2 regions of the Pseudoalteromonas sp. HL-AS2 genome follow, and region 1 is predicted to be linked to the other one. Evidence: riboswitches for the same ligand, from Rfam matches in the RefSeq annotation. Region 1 holds a riboswitch; the other holds the start of a gene.
The links. Region 1 has a riboswitch for lysine ahead of dapA (4-hydroxy-tetrahydrodipicolinate synthase). Riboswitches for the same ligand answer to the same signal wherever they lie in the genome.

Region 1 (9,612 bases):
TAAGCTCATCACGTGTCATAGGACCTGTTGTATCTTGCGAGCCAACAGTTGTCATTTTAGGCTCACAGTATTGACCTGGGCGAATACCTGCAACGTTACATGCTTTACCAACCATTTTTTGCGCTAGTGTAAAGCCTTTATCTGATACTTCAGTTGCTGTTGGTACTTTAAATATATCAGTAGCACCTAAACCAAGTGATGTACGTGCTTTGTCTGTTAAACCACGACCAATGATTAGTGGAATACGACCACCAGCACGAACTTCATCTAAAATCACTTCAGATTTAAGTTCAAACTTAGAGATTACTTTATCAGTACCATGCTGCTTAACAACACCTTCGTATGGGTAGATGTCAATTTGCTCGCCCATGTTAAGCTCATCAACATTTAGCTCAATTGGTAAAGCGCCAGAATCTTCCATAGTGTTAAAGAAGATTGGTGCAATTTTATTACCTAGACATACACCGCCAACACGCTTATTTGGTACAAACGGGATATCATCGCCCATAAACCAAAGCACTGAGTTAGTTGCAGATTTACGTGAAGAACCCGTACCAACAACATCACCAACGTAAGCTAGTGGTAAGCCTTTAGTTTTTAATTCTTCTAGTTGGGTGATTGGGCCTACTTCGCCTGGTTTGTCAGGAGTGATACCATCACGTTCAATTTTTAGCATAGCTAAAGCATGTAGTGGAATATCTGGACGAGACCATGCATCTGGTGCAGGTGACAAGTCATCCGTATTTGTTTCGCCAGTTACTTTAAATACAGTAACTGAAATCTTTTCAGCAACAGCTGGTTTATTAGTAAACCATTCTGCATTTGCCCAAGACTCAATAATTTGCTTAGCGAATGTGTTACCCGCTTTTGCTTTTTCTTCTACATCGTAAAATGCATCAAACATTAATAATGTGTTTGAAAGGCCTTTTACTACGATAGGTGCAAGTGTGTCGTCATCAAGTAGGTCTATCATAGGTGCGATATTGTAACCGCCTAGCATAGTTCCTAATAATTCTGCCGCTTTTTCTTTAGAAAGTAGTGGAGAATTAGTTTCACCTTTAGCAACTGCCGCTAAAAACCCTGCTTTGATATAAGCTGCATCATCAACACCTGCCGGTACACGATTAGCAAATAAGTCGAGAATAAACTCTTCTTCACCAGCCGGTGGAGTTTTGATTAATTCAATAAGATCAGCCGTTTGCTGAGCATCTAATGGCGCTGGTACGATACCTAACGCGGCACGTTCTTCTACGTGTTTACGATATTCTTGTAGCACAATATTGCCCTCTTGGTGACGTGAAAGTATTCGGTAGCGCTTCATAAGCGCAATGTTACCCAATACTTATAGTATTCTAACGCTTAATTATAAAGCTTTTGTGGGTAGATGAAAATCTATCCAGTTCAGCAACTGATTATACCGACTATAAGTATTATGAATAGTAGATAAAGTAAAATCAATTTCTATGAATGTTTATTAAGTAAGAATCATTAGTATTAATTTTTAATTTAAGTTTTTAGTAGGCATAAAAAAACCCAGCATAAAGCTGGGTTTTTGTAATTCAATCGATTTTATTAACGTAAAACTTTAACGTTTTTAATCGTTTTGATATGCGCTTCTACACGACGGTTTTCTTCGTGTGCTGCTTTAGTGTTCGCTTCATTTTTAAGACGCTCTTCACCTAAACCAACTGTAGTAATACGGTCTTCTGCTACGCCATCAGCTACTAATTTTTTAGCTACTGCGTCAGCACGTTTTTTAGATAACCACTTGTTGTAAGATGCTTTACCTACAGAAGAAGTATGACCTTCTAAAAGAACAGTTGTATCTGGGTACTCTTTTAAGAACTCAGCTACTTTATCGATATCGTTTAAGTACTGTGTAGATACTGCAGATGTATTATTAGGGAAAGTCACTAATAAGCTTACAGTTACTTCTTTATCTTCGTATAAAGTACAACCTGTGCCATCAACTGCATCTGTCATTGGTGTGTTAGGACACTGATCATCTGCATCTGGAATGTTATCGTTGTCGCTATCTACTGGTGCAACTTCAACAATTACTGGCTCTGGAGCTGGTTGAACTGGCTCTTCTGCTACTGAACTTTGACCAAATAAGTAGTTAATACCTAGTTTAGCGTTCACATCGGTATAACCACGGTCAAGACCTTGATAAACAGATGTTTCTGCGTTAACAAATAAGCCGTCTGTAATGAAGTGCTGGTAACCAACACCTGCGTTTAAGAAAGTATTATCTGTTGCTACTTTTACTTCTTTAATACCAAATAAACCATAGAAAGGACCGCCACCAAAGTGGTAAAGTGCATCAACACCAAAACGCTCGCCGTCTACGTCGTTACGATTACCATTAGGAATCGGATTTTTAAGAAATGCATTAAAGTCCATATCTGCATACTCAAGACGTGCACTCCAGTAATCACTGAAACGGTAGCCAACTTCAGCACCCCAACTTGCAGATTCATTAACTTCCAAGTTTTGGTGCATGTTTAAGTTTTTCCAAGATGCATCGTAATAGTCACCGAACACACCAATGTAAAAACCTTCAGTTTTTTCTGCTGCAAATGCTGATGCGCTAGTTGCAGCTAACGCGATTGCGATTGTAAGTGATTTTAATTTCATTGTTTTCTTCCCATTTTAACAATTAAAAAATATAGCTAATTCGTTCTAGCTCAACCAGTTTTATTAATATTACCTGATCCTTTATTAATCAATACTTAACAAAAGATAAATTAATTCGTTTTCAACACTCTATATACAAGTATCAGTAAGTTTAGGACATATTAATTACTTTACCCAACCCCTAGATAATAAATACTATCGCTGGTATCTAAATTTATTAAATAACCATACCGACTTCACTAGCTGAGTTTATATTGAGCTCCAAGCTCCTAGCTTTAAATGCATATCAATAATATCAGCTCAGTTTATTGTGCTCAATAATAAAGCAGCGCTACGGCCGCTAAATGACCTTTTATAATCAGCAACTTAAATTTACATCTAGTGATTAAGTACCACAAAAAGTATAATACTCTTTATCGCTGCTAGGTGCATCCTGAAATTTTGCCAATTTGTCTGTATTTTCATAAGGTGTGTGCATAACCTGCATAAACTCATGCAATAATTCACTTGAGCCAGTCTTATTATACTCACTAAGTATTTTTTCGATCACATGGTTACGAGGAATAACTCGCGGATTAGCTGCCCGCATTACGGTATAGCTGCGATCATCGGTACGTTTTTGCCACTTACCGGCCCACTGAACTAATACCTCTGGTATGCTCATTCCACCTGTTAAAGACTCGGTTAGTGCATCAAACGTGTTGGTATAGTCGAGTTGGTGCTCTTTTAATAACTGTAATAGCTCTGCAATTAACTCTTTATCGGCTGTATCTGTGCCAGCTAAGCCCAGTTTTGTTGCCCACATTGCACTAAATTCAACATTAAATTGCTCAGCAAAACCATCTATTATTGGGGTCATTAACGCCACAGCTTGTTCGTCGTCATCATTTACAAGCGGTATTAAACTCTCAGCTAAGCGGGCGCAGTTCCAGTTAGCAATATTAGGTTGATTACCAAATGCATAACGCCCTTGCTTATCAATAGAGCTAAACACGGTATCAAAATCGAAGCTGTTCATCATGGCACATGGGCCATAGTCGATAGTTTCGCCGCTAACCAGCGTATTATCGGTATTCATTACCCCATGTATAAAGCCTACTCGCATCCAACTAACCACCAGCTCAACTTGGTTTTTAATCACTGCAGCTAAAAATGCTAAATAGCGCTCAGGTCCTGTTGCTTGAATTTTTGGGTAATGACGCTCAATAGCTAAGTCGGCAAGGTTTTTAAGCCCTTCAACGTCGCCTTGCGTTGCTAAATACTGAAACGAGCCAACACGAATATGGCTACTGGCTAAGCGCGTTACAATAGCGCCAGGTTGGGGTGGGTTTCTGTACACGGTTTCGCCACTACCAACCACTGCTAAGCAGCGCGTAGTTTTTATACCTAACGCTTGCATTGCTTCGCTCATTATATATTCACGAATTGCTGGGCCAAGTGCACAGCGGCCATCGCCACCACGAGAGTAAGGAGTGGCACCAGAGCCTTTTAATTGAATGTCCCACAACTGGTTTTGCGCATCCTCTACTGCACCTAGCAAATGAGCACGCCCGTCGCCTAAACGTGGTGAAAAATGTCCAAATTGATGCCCTGAGTATCCCAGTGCAACCGCTGCAATTGCTTGCTGTTCGTTGCCGCTAAAAGTACTGGCCCGTAACTCAGGAACTACATTAATATTAAACGCTTTAGCTAAGCTATCATTCCAAAGTAATAGCTGTGGGGCGGCCACCTTAGATGGGCGATCTTCAATTGCAAAATTGTCGGCTACTTGTCTGTACCTTGGCATTAAATTCATAACTACCCTCTACTGTTGTTGGCTTATACCTACACGATTATCGCCTACACTGTAGGCTATAATTAAGCTTAGCTCTTGCATGCTCAAACCGCTTTGTTGTTGTAATTCATTAAAGAACGCTTGCGCTGCAGTTAACGACTTTTTAGTTTGTAAGCCACCATCAATAATTTTATGCGCGCGCAAATAACTCTCAACATCCCGCGATAATAAAAAGGTGTCTTTACCCAATGCACGCAAAGTATAAGGGCCGGTATTTCCACCCAAGCGTGCACCGTGTTTTTTTAAGTACGCCCACAAACCAATAATATCTTCACTTGGCCAGTCTGCAATAAACTGACTAAAGCTACCATGTTGCTGGGTAACCTCATGGATCATGAACGCATTTTCGGGGATCGTTTTTACTTTTTTATAATTACGAACAATGCGCTCGTCGCTGGCTTTTTGCTCCAACATATCGGGTGGCATCATTAATAATTTTTCAACGCTAAACTGCCAAAAAACCTCTCTAAAGCCTGCCCACTTGCTGTTAATAACCGACCAGTAAAAACCACTTTGAAAAACCTTGCGCGTAAACTCTTCCAGCCAATCATCATCACTTAAAGCTGCTAATTGTTGCTTAGATGCAGGTTTAGCGAGTAATTGCTGTAGCATTTGTGTTGAGCCTTTTCGCTCTACTGCTCGCTGATAAATATCATTAAATTTTTCCATCTGCTTGAAACCTTATTTTGCAGTTACAAATTTCGCGCCGCGATTACCCCCTAGTTTAAGGGAAATCGTCCTTATACGTAACCGTTACCAAAATCGATGACACTATCTGCACTTAGCTGCTTGACACCCAGATGGCTAAAATGATTTAATCATCGCACTTACCCTATTTAATTATATTTGTATTGCTAGCAGTACAAATATAAAGGGCTGGAAGAGGTGCGTTATTCAGGTAGCGTATGTTAGGAGCACAAACTCCATTGAGCATACGTAAGGGGAATCAACGCCGAGAAACAACAATATTTGTGTCATTGTTGTTTCGGGCGACTAGGTTGAATCCTAGCGACTGTCACCAATAGCTATTTAAACGTAGCTTATTAGTTTGGTGGAGAGCTTCTGGTCTTAGTATAATAAGGCCGTGCGCCCTATTATTTAAGCCCATTCGCTCTTCGAATTATAACATACCCTACACGTGGGTATTTGTTCGAACGATGTTAATGCGGCTCTTTCCTATATAGCTTCTTAACTCACCGAACATTCTATAAGTTCGCGAGAGATGATCAAAAACTTTAATTTAGATGACTACTCAGTCTGGACGGCGCTCGTTACTCCGTTTAATCAAAACGGTACAATCGACTATGGCACCTTAACCACTTTGGTTGCTGAGCAAGCCGCTGCCAATAATGCTATTTTATTACTAGGCAGCACAGGTGAAGGCTTAGCCTTAACACTTAAAGAGCAACAAGCCATTGTTGAGCACGTGTGCCAATTATCGCCTAATGTACCCTTAATGGTGGCTGTAGGTGGTATGAACCTCAAACAGCAATTAGCCTGGGTTGAATACTGTAACCACTTGCCTATTCATAGCTTTTTACTTGGCTCGCCGCTTTATGCAAAGCCCGGTGTAATTGGGCAAACCCATTGGTTTGAAAGCCTTTTAAATATAAGTAAACACCCTTGTATGCTTTATAACGTACCAGGGCGAAGCGCTGTCGATATTCCAGTGGCAACCATTCAAAACCTACAACAACATAAAAACCTATGGGCACTTAAAGAAGCCAGTGGCAACATTGCGCAATTTGAAGCTTACCGTCAAGCGGCTCCTAACTTAGCTATTTTTAGCGGCGACGATGCGCTTATGCCCTACTTTGCCCAAGCCGGCGCTAAAGGGCTGGTATCGGTAGCAGCTAATGCTTGGCCGCTACAAACTCACGAATTTGTACAGCGTAGCCTAAGTGGCCAATACCCTAATTTATTTACTCAGTGGTCAAGCGCAATCAGTAGCTTGTTCACTGTAGCAAACCCCATTCCCGTTAAAGTACTCATGCATTTACAAGGGCGATTAACGAGTTCGTATTTACGCCCACCGTTAACTCACCTCGAATTAACGCAAACAACGTGCATTGAACAAGCAAACAACACCATTTTATCTTGGCATTAAACATAGGTTTTTATAATGAGCTGGTTAGAACTATTAAATAATTTAGAGTCGGGCGCAGTACGCGCAGCATCACAAAACGAAAGCGGCCAATGGCAGGCTAACGTTGCAGTAAAACAAGGTATTTTAGAAGCCTTTAAAAATGGTACAAACACCGAATTTGTCGGTGGCTTTGTTGATAAACATAACTTAGCGCCACAACAGTTTAGTGCCACCGATGGCGTACGTATGGTCCCGGGTGGCTCAAGCGTTCGCCGTGGTGCTTATGTAGCTAAAGGCACTATTATTATGCCACCAGCGTATGTAAATATTGGCGCATACATTGACGAAGGCACTATGGTAGATAGTCACGCTTTAGTTGGCTCGTGCGCGCAAGTAGGTAAAAATGTACACCTTAGCGCAGCCGTGCAACTTGGCGGTGTGTTAGAGCCAATTGGTGCCAGCCCAGTGGTAGTTGAAGATGATGCATTTATTGGCGCAGGCTGCGTAATTGTTGAAGGCGTAGTAATTAAAAAAGGCGCAGTACTTGCCCCTGGTGTGCGTTTATCGGCCACAATTCCGGTTTACGACTGTGTAAACGAGCGCCAACTAGACAAAAGCGAGCCAATTCCTGAGTACGCTATTGTAATACCAGGCTCTCGCCCTGCTTCAAACGAATGGGCGCGTGCACAAGGTTTAAGCATGTCGTGCGCGTTAATTGTTAAGTATCGCGATGAGCAAAGTGATGCATCATTACTACTTGAAGAGGTTTTACGTTAATGAGCTTTTTGAGCACGGGCGTTAAAACGGCAATTAATGAATTATCAAGCCAACTCGATAGCCCATTTTTTGTTTACGACCTAGATACGCTAAATAGTCACTTGGCACAATTGGTCGCACAAACCGAGGTAAAACTTTGGTATGCGGTTAAAGCGAATCCGCTGTCTAAAATTATTCAATGCTTAGATAACGCCGGGTTTAATTTTGACGTAGCCAGTAAAGGCGAGCTTGAGCAAGTACTTGCTCAAGGCGTTAGTAGCGATCGCGTGCTCAACACCGGGCCAGCTAAAAGCCCAAAACAAATTAAACACTTTATTGAGCGCGGCGTACGTACTTTTGTTGCCGAAAGTATTAATCAAGTTCGCTGGCTCAATGAGCAAGCCAAGCTACAAAACTATCAACTACAGGTATTACTGCGCGTACAGTTACGTTGGCCCGAGGGCGAAAAAAATCCACTAGGTGGCGATAGCCTCACGCCATTCGGACTCGGTTGTACAGAGTGGCAGGCACTTAATATTACCGACTATGACGCACTTAGCTTTGATGGCCTGCATATTTTTCAATGGGGAAATATGCTCAGCACGCAAAAACTCAGTGAGTTGTGGTCACAAATGATTGCACCACTTAGCCAACTTGCCCGCGATTTAAATATAAACCTTAAAATTTTAGATTTAGGTGGCGGCTTAGGTATTCCGTATACGCAAAACGACATAACGCTTAATTGGGATGACTTAATAACTGCCCTCGCTAAAATTAAAAAACAGGCGGGCGTTGAAGAGTTATGGATGGAGCTTGGCCGCTATGCCGTGGGTGAATGCGGACATTACGCAGCCCCAGTAGTAGAGCGCAAACAAAACTATGGCCAACAACAAGTTATTTTAAGTGGCGGTATAAACCACTTATTGCGCCCAGCCGTCACCAGTCAAGACTTTCCAGCAGCATTACTACGAGATTCACACACACCAACCCAAGCTATGAGCTTATACGGGCCACTTTGTACCGCACTCGATTGCTTGGGCGAGCACGCATTACCAAGTGATCTCAATGAGCACGACTGGTTGGTGTTTAGTCAATGTGGTGCCTATGGCTTTAGTGAAAGTATGCCGTACTTTTTATGCCACGAACTTGCTGGCGAATATGTTTTAGAACAAAACAAACTTAGCTGTTTGCGTACAGCCGAAGATGCCAGTTATTACTTGAGATAATGTACCTAAGATAATGTACCTGAGATAAAATTAAAATGTTGAGATACTCATGATCGCCTCACCAATTAGTCAAGAAAACATCGTCGTTGGTGAAGTTGCCAATGGCTTACCACTCACTATTCCTGTGTATCGTTTAAAAGGCGATGGCACGGGGCCAAGTGTGTATATTCAGGCCAACATGCACGGAGCTGAAGTACAAGGTAACGCGGTGATTTTTCAACTACTTGAACAATTAAAGCACCTTAATCTTAAAGGTGATATTACTTTAGTGCCCTATGCCAACCCTATTGGTTGCAATCAAAAGTCGGGGGAATTTACCCTAGGTCGGTTCGACCCTATCACCGGCACTAATTGGAATAGGATGTATCATTATAATACTGATTTAGTCACTCAGTTTGCACAAAACCATATGCAATACGACGATGCCATATTAAAAAGCGCGTTCAAACAGGCACTTATTGACGAAGTTGACAGTAAACTCAATGGCCCTGCTTATTTACTCAATACTGGTAAACGCATTGCGCTTAACTTACAAAAGCTCGCTCACCAAGCTGATATAGTACTGGATTTACACACAGGTCCTATTTCAAGCAAGCACTTGTACTGCCCAACCTATGCGACTAATAGCGCTCGCTACTTTAATATTGAGCACGTACTGCTTATTCCAAGTGACTTTGATGGTGCGATGGATGAGGCAAACTTTTGTCCGTGGTGGCATTTAAGCGAAGCACTGAGCAAACAAGGCCGCGAGCTCAGCATACCTGTAGAAGCTTTTACTGTAGAGCTAGGCAGCCAAGAAAAAATAGACTTGAGCGAAGCACTAAACGATGCAAACAGTATTTTAAGTTACTTAAATTATAAAGCCGTATTTGTAAATGCGTCCCACACTCCAGCTAACATTACTCGCTACGCGTGTCATTTAAACGATTACTTTGCTTACTACGCGCCCATGGGCGGAATGGTTGAGTATATTGCCCCCCTAGGCGGGCATATAAAAGCCGGTGAGCCAATTGCTAAAATACTGCGCATGGAGCGTTATTTAAGTGAACAACCACTACAAACACTTTCCCTTG
Region 2 (9,612 bases), 1.1 Mb from region 1:
GTGGCTTTGTTAACCAGTTCAAATTCGTTTTTAAGTGCGTTAAAATCTAAAAACCATTGCTCTATTTGCGTTTGCCTGCGCTCTATATCGCGCGACTGCTGTACGTACAAACTTTGCTTTTGTTCAAACTCGTGTTTTTCGTGTTCTATGTTTTCAAGTGCTATTGCTAGCTCTTCTAGTTGCGACTCTTGGTAGTTGTCAAAATCAATGAGTGCTTGGTCAATTTTTGGAGCATAAGCCGCTAATTTACCTTTTAGAACGGTTTGGTTCTCTAGCATCGACTCAAGCGCCGCTATGGGCTCTTGCATCGATTCAAGGGCGTGCAATTCACGTTTACTGCGGTTTACTTTATCGAACGAGCGACGCCACACTTCATAAAAGTCGACCTTAGAGTTAGACATGTGGCGCTCAAATACACGTAGCATAAAGCGTTTTACATCGGCGGCACCGAGTTTATGTAAGTTAAGAATACGGCGAAATATTTCTTTATAAATAGTCGAATCTTGAACGTTATTAAGCGGGATCATTTTTAAGTTGATCTCGTCGTCAAACGGGGTTGCACCGCCGGTGAGTAGGGCGTTTAGTTCTTGCGCTTTTAGCTCTATGGGGTTGTAACCAAGCTGTTTTAAATGGCTGAACAGCTTAGTGTATTTAATAATGGTTTTACCTTGGGTGTACTGCTCTAAATCAAGCTTGCCTTGGTAGCAAAAATATTGATGCGCATAACCGGCAATTTTCCCCAAACCCGCTACACCAATCACTACTGAGCCATGGGGCAAATTTGCTTCAAGCAAAATGTAGGATTGATCTGACGAAAAATAAAACTTTCGGGTTTCGTCTAAATCGTGGCCATCCCATTCGGTTAGGCGTAAATCGTTAATAAGCGGAAATTGCAGGGCATTTATTACTGAGCTTTTACCCGTATTGTTGGGCGCGCAAATAGAGCTGCTTTTATCCAGCGGGATCACACACTTTGCGTAACCTGCGGTATTGAGTAGGGCGAGTTTACTTAGTCCGTATAAATTTTTCATTGCTCGTCCTCTGTTAGGTAGGTTTCTTCGTTTACTTCCATTAAGGCATCTATATAGCGATGGATAGGGGCTTGTAGCATAAAGCCTGCTTCTACTTCGCGTGCCAAACCTAAGCGTACCATGCGCAGGTACACGTCTTTGCGCAGATCTGAACCCGAAAATATCTCCAGTTGATCAAACAAATGTTTGTTAATTTGCACTAAGGTTTGCATTAACTCTAAATCGTTTACTTCGTCGAACAAGGCGCGCATTGGGTCTTTGCCGGTGTTGGCGTAGTGCTCAATTAAAATATAAATAGTGAGCGCAATAGCACGGGATATTTTGCCCATATTGGGTGTGCTTTCGTCGCTGCTAAAGTAATAAAAGCCACGGCTGTCGTGTTTTAGCTCATTACCTAGGGCGCTAAATAGCGCGCTGTACGCGTCTATGTTTTGATCCAGCTCTTGCCACATTAGGTTGTCTTGTTCGCAAATATGATAACCCGCCACTAATTTTTTATTAATTGCTTGTAAGTGGGTAAGCTCGTTTAAGTTTATTTGTGTCATGGTGATTACTCATCTGCCTTACTAGGTGTTTGCGGCTGTGAATTATAGGGATAAAGAGAAAAATACTGACCGGCAATTTTAAAGCGCGCTTTTTCATCGCTTTGGCTTTTTTCAAGCTCGTTGTCACTTACTAATTTTTGATACAAAAACAGCATTTCTTCGGCATCTAAATCGGGGTAACTTTCGTCTAAAAATTGCAGCAATGGTTGCGGCTTTTTACGTTTTGTATTGAAGCGTTTTGCAAAGCTGCTTTTAACATCGTTGTAATCGGGAATATTTGGCGTTTGAAAAGGCGGTACATCTTGCTGATCAGGCAATTGATATTCTTGATGCTCAAACTCAACCAAACTTGCCATATAGGCAACTATATGGCGTTGTTGCCCCAGCGAGTAACGCTGTGCGTCGCTCACAAAATGCGGTTGCACCGCAGTTAGCATGTTGTCTACGCCATTTTTACGCACTAACCCAAGCACTTTTGCAGCTTGGCGGGTAATTAAGTTATTACGGCGTAGTTCTTCACGCAGTGGCATAAGCATGTCGGCACTTTTACGCAGGCTTTCGCGGCCGATTAAATGCATTTCGAGAATACGGGTACGTAATTGCTCTAGCATGCGTTTGTCGGTATATGCTTTACCCGATTGCTCAATATGCTCTATTTGCGTACTAATTTGCTGCTCTATAAGATTAAAGCAGGCATGAAAATCGCCTCGAATATCAACCATTTCTAGCATTGGCTCTATGTATTCGTCAAACGCTTCTATTACCGCTTTATAACGCTTTTGCAGCGATTGCACCGCGTTATTAGATTTAGCTTGCTCAACAATATTTAAAATGGCGTTTTCGTTGTGTGCGTACAGTTTCATTATTTTGCGCACCCGATCATCCATAATACGGCTAAAACGGCGTAAGTCGTCAAAGTCTTCCACTTCGCCCGCGTTAGCTAAGCGATCGCCAAGGCGGGCTAAATCCTCTACTAATACGCTAATTTCTTGTGCTAAACCTAAATGTTCTTCTTGCAGTAAAAATGTAGCAAAGTCGGCAATGGCACGGTTTATTTCAAGCTGCGAAGATTTCGCTAAAGGAATTATAATATCTTGATTTAACAAGCGATTGGTTTCTTTATAAATACGCTCGTTATGCCATGTAGGTTGTTTTTGTTTAATGGCATTTTGCAAATCTTTAATACTAAAGTCGGCCATTTTAAAACGTTTAAATAATAGCTCTAGCACCCCCCAATGTTCGCTAAGGGTATTTAATAGCTTTTTAGCTGGGATCATAAGGCGTTTATACATCCTAGTATGTTGTTAAATAAGTAGCTAAATAAGCTAGTTATTCGTAATTTTAATAGCGCTGATAGCTATATGGTATTCGTTTTTACAACGATTTAATAATAGTTTTTACCAGGTCATAGTGATAACATCCGCACCGAAAATAGGCACACGAAATGTGCGGCTCTATTTTCTTCATAGGTTCAATTTTTACATTATTCCAAAGGTTGTTCAATTATCATGGTTTCCTCTATTATCCTGACTTTAATAGCGATTGCATTTTTGCTGATCGTTATTGAGGATATAATCCACGTAAACAAAGCTAAAACGACACTTTTTTTTGGTACGCTCTGCTGGATTATCTCTTTTATCTTCCCTATTAATGGGCAAAGCCCTGATACGATTCAATCACTCCTTAATCATAATATTTTAGAAATTGCCTCCTTATGGTTGTTTTTAATGGCGGCAATGACCTTTGTTGCCTATTTAAACTCAAAAGGGTTTATCGAAAATATTGTTAACCGGATTATGCCAAAACGAATTAGCGAACGTAAGTTAATGTTTTTGGTTGGTGTTTTTGCATTTATATTCTCTTCTATTTCCGATAACGTAACCGCTACGCTTATATCTTTAGCGGTGGTTTTATCATTAAAACTTGAAGCCAAAAAGCTAATTAGATACGCCACGCTGATTATCTTTGCGGTTAACTCCGGTGGTGTGTCGTTAATTACCGGCGATGTAACCACGTTAATGATATTTTTAGATGGCAAAGTAACTATTAGCAATTTGTTATTGTTAATTGGGCCAGCATTTGTAAGTGTGATGCTGTTAGCCGCACTGTTGTCAATTGGCTTAAATGGCCAGCTCGACTTTACTAAAACGAAGCAAAAACGCATTGAAAAAACCGATATTACAATTGCAGTTATCTTCTTATCTACGGTTATTGCTACCTTAACACTGAGTGTTTTATACAGTGTACCGCCATTGCTTACCTTTTTGTTTGGTTTGTCTATGATGTTTTTAGTAGCGCAATTTTTAATGCGCAAAAAAGACATAAACAAAGACATGATAGATTTCATTCGTGAAATAGAATACGACACCTTGTTGTTTTTTGTAGGTGTATTATTACTGGTAGGAGCGCTAAAAGAAGTTGGTATGTTAAGCCACTTTAGCGACCTGTACACAATAATGGCACCTGAATACGCAAACTATTTAATGGGTATATTGTCGGCAGGCGTTGATAACGTACCACTTACAGCCGCGTTATTAAAAGCAGATATAGTAATGACACAACAGCATTGGCTGTCGTTTACTTATGCCACAGGCGTAGGGGGCTCTATGTTAATTATAGGCTCAGCGGCGGGTATTATTGCCATGAGTAAAGTTAAAGAACTGACCTTTATGAACTACTTACGTTTGTCGTTTTATTTATTAATTTGTTACACCGTAGGCTATACCGGCTCGTATTTTATGGCTGGTTTTGTTTAATATTAGTTATTAAAGTGCTTGACAGCTAGATGTCTAAACGATAACTTTCAAAGCCCCAGTAAAGTATTGAGCTTTTCAATATATTGCTGGGGTTTTGTTTTATTAGTGATTGCTGAAATAGCCATTAATACAACATTCAGAAGAGGTGCGATACTTAGGTATTTAATGTGAGGTGACGAACGCCGTTGAGCATTAAAGAGGGAAGTACTCGCCGAGAAAAATAACACGTCGTCGTCGTTATTTTTCGGTTTATGGGGCTGAATCCTCAAAACTGTCACCAATATAGGTGGAGAGCTTCTGGCAGTGAATTTTCTTACCTTATATTTGCTGCCAAGTTCTTCTTGTTTTATTACGGTTTGGATGCCGTGAAAGGAGACGAAATGACAACCCAATCAGTGCCACATGTAGTATTAGGCAACAAATCAAATTATACCGTTGCTAAATTTGGCGGCACCAGCGTAGCTAACTTTGCAGCTATGGATCACAGTAGTAAAATAATAGTAGCAGATAAAAGCGTGCGTATTGTTGCACTAAGCGCCAGCGCAGGAGTCACTAATCATTTAGTTGAGCTGTGCAATAGCAGCCTTAGCGAAGATGAGCGCCAAGCGCATATTAACGGTGTGCTAGCGATTCAGCAGGCTATTTTAGCTGAATTGAGTTTAGATACCGATTTAGAGCAGGGCTTTGCCCAGACGTTAGCGGCATTTGAAAAACTAGCCAGCCAAACGTTACAAACAAAAGCGCTACATGACGAGCTATTAAGTTTTGGCGAGCGATTATCAACTTATTTATTTACCCAAGTGCTGCGCTCAAAAGGTTTAAATGCAATACGCTTTGACGTGCGTCAAGTGCTTAAAACCGACAGTCAATTTGGCAAAGCAACCCCTAATGTTGCAGCTACTGCACAAGCGGCAAGCGCATTACTTGTTCCGCTGTTAGACGATCAAGTAATTGTTACACAGGGCTTTATTGGCAGCGACGAACACGGCCAAACGACCACTTTAGGGCGCGGTGGATCAGACTACAGCGCGGCATTACTGGCCGAGGCTATTCATGCTAAAAGTGTACATATTTGGACTGATGTAGTGGGTATTTTTAGTACCGACCCGCGTTTATGTGTAAAAGCCACGCCAATTGCACGCCTCAGCTTTGACGAAGCCGCCGAAATGGCTACCTTTGGTGCAAAAGTATTGCATCCGGCAACTATTTTACCCGCCAGCCGCAGCCATATTAATGTGTTTGTAGGGTCGAGCCGTGAACCTGAGCGTGGTGGTACTTGGATTGAGCGTGAAAAGTCGCAACTGCCAGGAATCCGCGCAGTAACACAACGCAAAAACCAAATATTACTTACTCTTAAAAGCCCAGAAATGCTATTAGCTAGTGGCTTTTTAGCACGAGTATTTACTATTTTAAGTGAGTTTAATATTTCGGTAGATTTAGTGACCACCTCTGAAATTAGCGTAGCAATAACGCTTGATAACGCGCCTAATGCATCGCGCCCAGAGCTTGATCAGGGGTGTTTAGATAAACTTGCTGAGTTTTGCCATGTATCGGTAGAAAATAACTTAACTTTAGTGGCGCTTATTGGCTCAGAAATACAGTTACGCCAGCATGAAATGAACTTAATGCAGGTATTAAGTGACTTTAATATACGGCTAATTTGCCACGGTGCAAGTAAGCATAACTTGTGCTTTTTGGTCGAGCAAGGCGAATCCGACAACGTAGTGCAAGCTATTCATAGCCGACTATTAGAGAGCGATTGCGCGGCCTAATACAGCTAAATTAATAAGAGAGCACTGCCAGTCAGTGCTTTTTTCACTCACTACACTTATATCAAACTTACCCATCACAGCACTGCTGGCATTAAGCTGTGAGCAAGTTAACTCAGTAAACACATTAGGGCTTAGCAACTTGGCAATAGGGCGGCTAGTGGCTTTAGCGAGCGCTTCTTTTAAGGTCCAAATTCTAAAAAAGTGTTTAGCTTGATCCTCTGCATTAGCAGGCTTGGTGATCAGCGCAATTTCATCGGTATGATAAAAATGCTTTGCGAGCTTTTCAAATGGGCGCTTTGTGCTTATTTTTTCAATATCGAAACCAAACTGGGCTTTTGTAGGGTTAAGTGCAGCGCCAACAAAACCATTAGAATGCGATATACAGGTATTAATAACGGTGTGGCTGTTATTAATGTGTAGCGCTAATTTACTTGTTTGTAGGTTAAACTCTGAACTTATATTACACGGCTTAATGCCCGCCATATTAGGGTGCGAGGTTATAACTAAATACTTAAGTAATAATCGCGTGGCTAAATATTCTTGCTTGGCCGATACACTTTTACGGCGGTTTATTATTTGCAGCTCAAAAGGGCTTAAATAATCAGGCAAATTATATTGGCTTATATCGAGCGTTTTAGCGTCAAACAATAAAATAGGGCTTTTATTGTTACTAAAAGGCTGATTAATTTGCAGGGTGTTTTTAAAGTAAAGTGAACTCATAAACGCTCAAAATAATAATAAATTTAATACCGATTACCTGCTTGTATGCATAAGCTGAACATATAGTGAGCGGTTGTTAGTTGTTGTGCGCGCTAGGTACATTTTTATTACTAAGGCGCGATGAAATATGGTTTAATTCACAACAGCTAAAATAATAACAGATTTGTAGGTGTATGACACAAGTGCGTGATGGTTTTCAAAGTCGACTTGGTTTTGTATTGGCCGCCGCTGGCGCAGCGGTAGGTTTAGGTAATATATGGGGTTTTCCTACGCAGGCTGCTAATCATGGTGGCGGTGCTTTTTTACTGGTTTACTTTATTGTTATATTTTTACTTGCTTTGCCGGCTTTATATACCGAGCTGTATTTAGGGTATTACGCCCAAGCTAATCCGGTAAAAGCACTTAGGCAAGCATGGCAAAATAAAGCCCCTAAAGTAGGCGCGGCTGCAGGTTATATTGGCCTTGGCGGCGCTATTGTAATGCTTAGCTTTTATTCAATAGTGGCGGGGTGGATGCTGTCGTATGCTATTGAACCCGTAACTACATTTTTAGGCTTTAGCGGCGCTAGCGAATTTTTACACAGCGACTCTGCGCTGCGTAATTTTGTGTTTACCCCACTTATGCTTATTTTAACCGCGAGTATTATTTTAAAAGGGGTTAAATCGGGTATTGAAACCTGGTCACGGCGTTTAATGCCGGTGCTACTAGTATTGCTAATTGGTTTAATTATTTATATTGCAACGCTAGATGGTGCAAGTGATGGCTTTGCAGCGTATTTAATACCTGATTTTAGCCAAATACTCGACCCTAACTTAATTATTGCAGCTATGGGGCAAGCCTTTTTCTCCTTATCGCTAGGTGTGGGCTGTATGATGATTTACGGCTCGTATTTAAAACCCGGTGCTAACTTACCAAAACTGACTGCCAGCGTAGCACTACTCGATACCAGTGTGGCCTTTTTAGCTGGTTTACTTATTGTGCCTGCTATTTATGTGGCGCAGCACAACGGCGTAGAAGTGTTTAGTAACGGTAAATTAATTGGCGAAGGGCAGCTTATTTTTGCCATTTTACCAGCGTTATTCAGCACCATGGGCGATATTGGCTTATTGGTTGGTTTATTGTTTTTTGTATTAATGTCGATAGCCTCGGTTACTTCTACTATATCAACCACCGAAATTCCGGTGGCGTTTTTAGTCGAAAACCACGGCGTTGATCGCACTAAAGCTACGTGGCTGGTTAGTGGCGTAGTGCTAGTGTTTGCCAGCTTAATAATACTTAATTTTGATTGGTTATTTGGCTTGGTTATTATGGTATTTACCCAGTACCAATTACCGTTAATGGGGCTGTTTTACTTTGTTACAGTGGGCTGGTTATGGCAGCGCGGTAACAAATTACACCAAGCAACTAGCGGCGCGCATTACTGGTTTGCTCAGTACATACGTTTTGTTTGCCCAATATTAATGACCTTGGTATTTGCCAATGTGGCATTTAGTAGTTAAGCATTACGGCACGTTATAAATAAAACGGGAGCTTTTGCTCTCGTTTTGCTTTGTTATTTAGCTGTTAGCAATAACTGATTTTCAATTGCCTGCTTTAATGTTTCTGGCTTGGTGCGCGGCGCATAACGAGAAACAAGTTGGCCTTGCGAATTAATTAAAAATTTAGTGAAGTTCCACTTTATTACTCGTCCTTGCGAAATACCTCTGGTGTGCAGTTTTAAGTAATTAAACAAGGGGTGAGCTTCTGGGCCGTTTACCATTACTTTGGCAAATATTTCAAATGTGGTATTAAATTGCGCTTGATAAAAGCTGTTAATGGCTAAATTATCAAGCGGCTCCTTTTGGCCAAATTGATTGCACGGAAACGCTAAAATGGTAAATCCACTGTTTTTATACTGCTGATACAGCTTTTCTAAAGCGGTTAACTGCGCCGACAAATGACATTCACTGGCAATATTTACAATAAGTAGCGTTTTGCCTTTTAACTGCTTAAAAGAAAAAAGCGCCTTGTTACAGCATTCTGCATTAAATTGATAAATACTATCCATAGATCACCTACTTAAATTCCTATTAAATAAACTTTATAAAGACTTCATTCGCTTTTTTATCAACCGATTGACATAATCAGGCATGGTTTTTAAGTTATCAGTTTAATAGGTCATTTTTATGTCAATGAAAGTAGCATTTATAGGTTTAGGCGTAATGGGTTACCCAATGGCGGGGCATTTAGCAAAAGCAGGGCACAGTGTGTGCGTTTATAACCGTACTCAAGCTAAAGCTCAAAAGTGGGCTAACGAATTTAGCGGCAGCTTTGCAGCTACTCCACGCGAAGCTGTAAACGATGCCGACATTGTATTTATGTGTGTGGGTAACGACGACGATTTACGCTCGGTAGTATATGGCGAAAATGGGGTGTTAGCCGGTATTAAAGCGGGCAGTATTTTGGTCGATCATACTACTACTTCAGCAACTGTGGCACGCGAAGTGGCAGCAAAAGCAGCGTTATTAAAAGTCGACTTTATTGACGCGCCAGTATCGGGTGGCCAAGCTGGCGCCGAAAATGGCGTGCTTACAGTAATGGCTGGTGGCAGCGAAGCTGTATTTGCCAAAGTGCAGCCTGTTATGACGGCATTTAGTCGTTTTAGCCAATTGTTAGGTGGCGTAGGCTCAGGGCAATTATGTAAAATGGTTAATCAAATTTGTATTGCGGGTGCAGTACAGGGCTTAGCCGAAGGCTTACATTTTGCAAAGCAAGCAGGGCTTGATGGTGAAAAAGTAATAGAAACTAT

Region 2: linked by a shared signal. The riboswitch ahead of lysC (lysine-sensitive aspartokinase 3) and the one ahead of dapA (4-hydroxy-tetrahydrodipicolinate synthase) in region 1 are both predicted to bind lysine.

The regions. Positions count from the first base shown of each region.
Region 1 is NZ_CP133571.1:184,369-193,980, reverse strand. It holds gene acnB (bifunctional aconitate hydratase 2/2-methylisocitrate dehydratase) at 1-1,276, opposite strand, end outside; gene RB215_RS00915 (OmpA family protein) at 1,573-2,637, opposite strand; gene RB215_RS00910 (YdiU family protein) at 3,023-4,432, opposite strand; gene RB215_RS00905 (DNA-3-methyladenine glycosylase I) at 4,442-5,140, opposite strand; lysine riboswitch at 5,344-5,541, shown strand; gene dapA (4-hydroxy-tetrahydrodipicolinate synthase) at 5,694-6,578, shown strand; gene RB215_RS00895 (2,3,4,5-tetrahydropyridine-2,6-dicarboxylate N-succinyltransferase) at 6,594-7,334, shown strand; gene RB215_RS00890 (PLP-dependent decarboxylase) at 7,334-8,539, shown strand; gene RB215_RS00885 (M14 family metallopeptidase) at 8,589-9,612, shown strand, end outside.
Region 2 is NZ_CP133571.1:1,322,886-1,332,497, forward strand. It holds gene RB215_RS06320 (ATPase) at 1-1,031, opposite strand, end outside; gene RB215_RS06325 (hypothetical protein) at 1,028-1,576, opposite strand; gene RB215_RS06330 (hypothetical protein) at 1,582-2,853, opposite strand; gene nhaD (sodium:proton antiporter NhaD) at 3,085-4,332, shown strand; lysine riboswitch at 4,465-4,637, shown strand; gene lysC (lysine-sensitive aspartokinase 3) at 4,713-6,104, shown strand; gene RB215_RS06345 (4'-phosphopantetheinyl transferase superfamily protein) at 6,081-6,824, opposite strand; gene RB215_RS06350 (sodium-dependent transporter) at 6,998-8,323, shown strand; gene RB215_RS06355 (glutathione peroxidase) at 8,377-8,871, opposite strand; gene RB215_RS06360 (NAD(P)-dependent oxidoreductase) at 8,990-9,612, shown strand, end outside.